One region of the Streptomyces thermocarboxydus genome, then DNA from elsewhere that is predicted to be linked to it. Evidence: riboswitches for the same ligand, from Rfam matches in the RefSeq annotation. Region 1 holds a riboswitch; the other holds the start of a gene.

Region 1 (3,391 bases):
CGCGCCGGGCGTCCCGGCGCATCAGCCACAGGAAGAAGGGCCCGCCGCACAGGGCGGTGAGCACGCCGACGGGTATCTCCATCGGTGCGGCGATCGTCCGTGCGGCGATGTCGGCCCAGATGAGGAAGACCGCTCCGCCGAGTGCCGCCGTCGGCAGGACCCGGCGGTGGTCGCCGCCGACGAACAGTCGCACGATGTGCGGCATCATCAGGCCGACGAAGCCGATCGGTCCGGCCGCCGCGACCAGCACGCCCGTGACGAGGGAGAGCAGGACGAACAGCCGGGCGCGGAAGCGGGCCACGTCCAGCCCCATCGTGCTGGCCGCCTCCTCGCCGGCCAGCAGCAGGTTCAGGTTGCGGGCCTGGACCATGAGGACGCCGATGCCTAGGAGCAGGGCCGTGCTCGGCAGCCACAGCGTGTCCCAGTTGACGCCGCCGAGGCCGCCGAGGGTCCAGGCGAGGACCGCGCGGGCCTCGTTGCCCCGGTCGGTGGTGAGCAGCAGCAGATCGAGGACCGCAGTGAGGACGGCCGCGATCGCCACTCCGGACAGCACCAGTCGCGACGAGGTGATGCGTCCGCCGGTGCGGGCGGTGGCATATACGAGCAGGAGCGCGCCCAGGGCCCCCACGAAGGCGGCCACCGACAGGGAGGCCGGTCCGAAGAGGGTGACCCCGAACACGATCACCGAGACCGCGCCGAGTGACGCCCCGGAGGAGACGCCGAGCAGGTAGGGCTCGGCGAGCGGGTTGCGCACCAGGGCCTGCAGGGCGGTGCCGATCACCGCCAGGCCGGCTCCGGTGACCGCACCGAGGAGCACTCGCGGCGCCCGTACGTCCACCACGATGGTCTCCCGGGCCCGTGACCAGTCCGGCTGCTGCCAGTCCGCGCCAAGCGCGTGCGTCACGATGCCCCACACCTGGCCCGGTGGTACGTGCACGGAGCCGATCGCGAGGCCCGCCGTCGCGGAGACGACGAGCAGGGCGGTGAGTACCAGCAGCGTGACGCCGAGCCGCGTACGGCCCTGTCCTGATCCGGTGGACTTCCGCCGCTGCACTGTCCCTTCGGCGGGCGTGCCGGTGGCGGCCTGGGTCACCGGAAGCTCTCGGGGTGCAGTCCGCGGGCAAGGTCGTCGACCGCGTAGGCCGAGCGGATGCCGACCAGGGTGGCGGTCAGCGGCAGGACGACGAACCGCTTGTTCCTGACGGCGGGTACGTCGGCGAGCGCGGGCTGGGAGAGCAGGTACTTCTTCTTCTCCTCGACGCTTCCGGCGCCGGCGTAGTCGTAGATGGCGATGGCTTCCGGCTTGCGCTCGACGACCTGTTCCCAGGAGACGTCGCCGAAGACGTCGTCGAGGTCGGCGAAGACGTTCTCGCCGCCGGCCAGCCGGATCAGTTCGGTGCCCAGGCTCTTGCCGCCCGCGGTGAAGGCGCTCTTGTCGCCGCTGTCGTAGACGAAGACGGGCACCTGGGGCTCGCCCTTGACGGCGGTGGTGGCCTTGCCGACCCGTGTCTGGAGGTCGGTGACCAGTTCGTCCGCCCGGTCGGGCACGCCGAAGATCTTGCCGATGGTGCGGATCTCGTCGTAGGTGTCCTTCATCGTCACGCGCTTCTTGCCGCAGTACTCGCGGTTGAGGTGGGTGTTGATGCCGGCGTCGGCGAACGCCTTGCGGGAGCGGCCCTCGTTCTCGGCGAAGGCGCTTCCGTAGCCGCCGTAGACGAGGTCCGGCTCGGCGTCCAGGATCTTCTCGAACGACGGTTCCTTCTTCGCCAGTTCGGGGATCGACTCGTAGTCCTTCTTCAGCTCGGGCAGGACGGCGGAGTCGGGGAAGGCCGTGCCGACCATGTGGTCCTTCAGGCCGAGGGCGAGCATGAGTTCCGCCGGGTGCTGGTGGATGGTGACCACCCGCGAAGGCGGCCTGTCGTACGTTGTCTTCACACCGCAGTTGTCGACGGTGACCGGGAAGCCCGCGGGCACGGCCGCGGTGGCCTTCGCGTCGCCTCCGCTCTCGGCGGACGAACCGCAGCCGGTGGCCAGCAGCACGGACGAGAGAGCCACGGCAGTGACCGTGGCACGGAGGGAACCGCGCGTGCGGGCAGGGGTGAACAAAGGGGACACGTGAAGCCTCCTGGAGTCCGCGCTCCTTGGGACGGGCCCGCGACGGACCAGTGTCCTGACTCCCGGATCGACGTTCCCTCCGCCTTCCCGCGCACAGCGCAGTGGCATGTGGAGGGGCGCTCCCCGGTCACAGTGGCGGGACCGTGCCGGATTCGCACCGGCTTCCTGTCTCCCGTCGCGGCGATGACCAGATGATCCTACGGCCCTCCGAGTCGGCGGCAAAAGGGCGTGCGGGCCCGGCCGCACGCCCTGCCTTCCTCACGCTTCGCGGACCGCCCGAAGGACGAGCCGCTCGGCGTTCTCGTCGTAGGGGCGTCCGTCGAACCCGCCGAAGACCTCGACGCGTGCGAAGCCGGCCTCCTCGGCCATCCGCCGCAGCTCCACCGCGCTGTACACGAACCACGTCAAGGTGGCCCGCGTCACCCGCTCGCCCCGGACCAGCACCCACTCGCTGCGCAGCCGCGCCCACTCGTCCAGCACGGTGTCGGTCTGCACCATCAGGTCGTCGCCCCGCCGCACCACCTTGGGAGGGGTGACCCTGCGGGCCAGGAGCTCCTTCCCGGCGAGGTCCAGGACGAGCGTGCCGCCGGGGGCCAGGCAGGTGTGCATGGTGCGCAGCATGCGCGCGTTGTCTGCGGGGTCCTCGAAGTACCCGAAGGAGGTGAACATGTTGAGGACGACGTCGAAGGCTTGCGGTGCCTCGTACTCGCGGGCGTCGGCCCGCACGTACGTCACCTCGGCACCGGCGTCGGCCGACCGCTTGCGTGCCCAATCCAGCATGGCCGGGCTCAGGTCAACTCCGGTCACGCGGTGCCCGCGGCGTGCGAGCGGGACGGTGAACACCCCAGGCCCGCAGCACAGGTCCAGCACGCGCGACCTCTGCGGGAAGGTCAGTAGGGGAGAGGTGTCCAGCAGCTCCTCGGCCTGCTCGTGGCGCTGCTCGGAGAAGAGGAAGTCGTGGAACTCGGTCCAGAAGTCATCGTCCTGGAATCCGCCCGTTCGTGTCATCGCGGGTCAGTGCTCCTTCATGGTCGCCGTCGGGGACAGGGCGCCGCGCCGTGCGACGGCGCAGCGTGAGGAGAAGCGGGGGGAGCAGCAGACACTGGGCGGCTGCCAGCAGCCAGAACCAGCCGGTGTATCCGGCCCGTTCGCCGAGGCCGTACAACTGTCCGCCGAGCACGCCGCTCGCGCAGGCGCCCAGGCCCGCGGCCAGCCGCTGCTGGCCGAAGACCACGGCGTCGGAGCGCGGGCTGCGGCGCAGCGCCTCCAGGTCGTT
Region 2 (3,391 bases), 990 kb from region 1:
CTCCCCGGCGCGCAACGGCCCGTCGGGCGCGGGCGACACGAAACCGCCGGGCCCGCCCACCCTCACCAGCAGGGTGAGCGCCCCGGTGACGCAGAACCCCAGCGGCACCCGGTACGCCCGCCACAGCCGCCCGGCCGGCACCCCCGCCGGGCCGAGCAGCAGCACCAGCGCGCTGACCAGCACCAACGCGGCGCCCGGCCACGGGGGCAGGGAGATCGCGAGGACGGTGAGACCGAGGCCGAGGACGGCCTTGTCCACGGGATGGCGGCGGCGCCAGCGGCTGCTGTGCGCCGCCGCGTCGATCGGCAGCACGGGCCTGTCAGCCCCGTCCGCCGTCGGCGCCGGAGCGCACCTCCGCGTCGTCCCGGGCGCCCGCGTCGCCGCCCCGCCGCCCCGCTCGTGCGTCCCGTCCGGGGCCCGCAGGCCGGCGGCCTGCTCACGCGCCCCTTCCGGGGTCTGAACGCCGGCCCGCTCCCGCTCCCGGGCCCGCGCCTCGCCCTGCCGCCGGCCACGCCGCAGCCCGAAGTAGTACGCCAGCACGCCCGCGCCGAGCGCCGCCTGGACGGCGAACAGCGCCGACTCGATCTCCCCGGACGGCGGTTCGTACAGCGGCGAGAACCATGGCTCGTAGTCCGGGTCGATCTCGGTGATCGCGGTCTCCGCCTCGCCGTCCGCGCCGGCGAACGGCTCCTCCTTGTGGTCGCCGAGCCCGAACGCCAGCGGGATCACGGCTAGAGCGGCGACGAGCAGCAGGAGCAGCGTGTTGATCTTCGCGTTGCGGCTCATCGGGCCACCGCCTCGGGCGACTCGGCCTCCGCGGCCCGCTTGCCGTCGGCCACCGAGGTGACCAGCACGCCGAGCCGGGTCAGCTCGCCCTTGCTGGACTGCACCAGCAGGCGCATCACCAGCACGGTCAGCAGCCCCTCGCTGACCGCGAGCGGGATCTGCGTGACGGCGAAGATGGAGCCGAACTTGCCGAGCGCGCCCAGGAATCCGCTGCCCGGGTCGGGGAACGCCAGCGCGAGCTGGACGCTCGTCACGCAGTACGTCGACAGGTCGGCGACGAACGCGCCGCAGAACACCGCGCCCATCAGCGGCACGCCGTACCGGCGCAGCAGCCGGTAGGCGCCGTACCCGGCCCAGGGGCCGACGATCGCCAGGGAGAAGACGTTGGCGCCGAGCGTGGTGAGCCCGCCGTGGGCGAGCAGCAGCGCCTGGAACAGCAGGGTGATGGTCCCGAGCACCGCCATGACCGGCGGCCGGAACAGGATCGCGCCCAGCCCCGTGCCGGTGGGATGGGAGCAACTCCCTGTCACCGACGGGAGCTTCAGCGCGGACAGGACGAACGTGAACGCTCCCGACGCGCCCAGCAGGAGCGTGCTCTCGGGATGTTCTCTGACGTCACGGACGAGCGACCGGGCTCCGTGGACGACGAACGGCGCCGACGCGACGCCCCAGGCGACCGCGTGCGCCGGAGGCAGGAAACCCTCGGCAATGTGCATGGCTCGGCAGACCCTCTCCAGCACCTCGTGGATGGTTGACGCGCCTTGGCCGGTCTCCTGGCTGACGGGTACCACCGCCCGTGCTCCGCCTTCCCGGGTCCCGAAGGACCCAGTGGCTGCCCGCGAGGGCCGGAGCCGGACTTCCCGATCACAGTGGCGAGGGCCGCACCGGTATCGCACCGATTTCCCGTCACCAAGGCGTGGTGACAGTAGTCCCCGCCGCGGCCCGGTGACAAGCGGCGACAGGGGCGCGCGGAGGGCGCCCGGCGGCTCGCACCCCGGCGCACACCTGCGCGTTCGGGCCCCGGGACGGCCGCCCGGGAACCGGGGGACTGGTCGGCCGGCGTTCCGGGCAAGGTCTTCTTGCAATTAATATGCAAGAGCGATTGACCGGCAACAGGGATGTGAGGTTCGATGACGACCCGACGACGCATACGGGGCGCCGCCGCCGTGCTGGCGACGGCCACGGCGGTCTCCGCCTGCTCGGCGCCGGGCTCCGGCGGCACGGACGCGGGGGCGGCCGGCGAGTCCGTGGTGATCGGCGTCTCCACCGAGCCCGACACCCTCAGCCCGCTCCTCGGCTACGGCAAGGACGGCAACTCCAAGCTGTTCGACGGCCTGCTCGCCCGCACCGCCGACATGACGTTGAAACCCGCCCTGGCCAGGGCGCTTCCGCGGATCACGGACGGCGGACGCACCTACACGTACACCCTGCGCGAGGGCGTGAGGTTCAGCGACGGCACGCCGCTGACCGCGCGGGACGTCGTCTTCACGTACCGCACGGTCCTCGACGACGACACCAACAACACCGCCAAGAGCGAACTCGCGGCCGTCGAAAGCGTCCGGGCGGTGGGCGACGACACGGTCGTCTTCACCCTCCACCACCCCTACGCGCCGTTCGCCGCCCGCACGGTGCTGCCGATCGTCCCCGAGCACATCGCCGGGAAGCAGGACCCCAACACCGGGCCCTTCAACACCAAGCCGGTCGGCACCGGACCGTACGTCCTCGTCGACTGGCGCAAGGGCGAGAAGCTGACCTTCAAGGCCAACCCGCACTACTGGGGCGGCGCCCCGAAGGTGAAGAAACTCACCATGGCGATCGTCGCCGACGACGACGTCCGCGCCACCCGGCTCCGCTCCGGCGACCTCGACGGCGCGGTCCTCCCGCCCAACCTCGCCGCCACCTTCAAGAGCGACGACGGCAGGAAGACGTACCGGGCCACCTCCTACGACGTCCGCGTCGTCACCCTCCCCAGCGGCAACCCCGTCACCGGCGACACCGCGATCCGCCGCGCCCTCGACCTCGCCGTCGACCGGCAGGCCATGGTCGACAAGATCCTCGACGGCGCGGGACGCCCCGCCTACGGGCCGCTGCCCGTCGACGACCCGTGGTTCGCCAAGGAGACCGAGCGGTCGCGCGACCTCGCGAAGGCCGGCCGCATCCTCGACGCCGCCGGCTGGACGAAGCGCGAGGACGGCATCCGCGCCAAGGACGGCCGCCCCGCCCGCTTCACGCTGTACTACCCCTCCGGCGACAAGGTCCGCCAGGACCACGCCCTCGCCTACGCCTCCGACGCCAAGAAGGCCGGCATCGACGTCCGCGTGGAGAGCGCCACCTGGGAGGTCATCGAGCCCCGCATGAACCGCGACGCCGTCCTCGCGGGCTTCGGCAGCACCGGCGACCCCGACTTCGGGCTCTACACCATGCTGCACTCCTCCCTCGCCGGCGACGGCTTCAACAACATGGCGCACTACGACAACCCGGCCGTCGACCGCGCGCTGGAGACCGGCCGCCGCAGCCAGGACCCCGCGACCCGCAAGGCCGCCTACGACGCCCTCCAGCGCGCCCTCGTGAAGGACCCCGGCTACACCTTCCTCACCCACATCGA

What was found. A riboswitch is a leader RNA that binds a small molecule or an ion and turns the genes downstream of it on or off. The one in region 1 is predicted to bind cobalamin.
Region 2: another riboswitch for cobalamin. It lies ahead of AY578_RS25610 (energy-coupling factor ABC transporter permease); the one in region 1 lies ahead of AY578_RS30015 (ABC transporter substrate-binding protein).

Annotation. Positions count from the first base shown of each region.
Region 1 covers NZ_CP058273.1:6,569,213-6,572,603, forward strand. Annotated here, with positions in the region: gene AY578_RS30010 (FecCD family ABC transporter permease) at 1-1,054, opposite strand, end outside; gene AY578_RS30015 (ABC transporter substrate-binding protein) at 1,090-2,115, opposite strand; cobalamin riboswitch at 2,158-2,307, opposite strand; gene AY578_RS30020 (class I SAM-dependent methyltransferase) at 2,374-3,123, opposite strand; gene AY578_RS30025 (MFS transporter) at 3,092-3,391, opposite strand, start outside.
Region 2 covers NZ_CP058273.1:5,577,350-5,580,740, forward strand. Annotated here, with positions in the region: gene cbiQ (cobalt ECF transporter T component CbiQ) at 1-312, opposite strand, end outside; partial or broken gene AY578_RS25605 (energy-coupling factor ABC transporter substrate-binding protein) at 538-786, opposite strand; gene AY578_RS25610 (energy-coupling factor ABC transporter permease) at 783-1,502, opposite strand; cobalamin riboswitch at 1,533-1,715, opposite strand; gene AY578_RS25615 (ABC transporter substrate-binding protein) at 1,917-3,391, shown strand, end outside.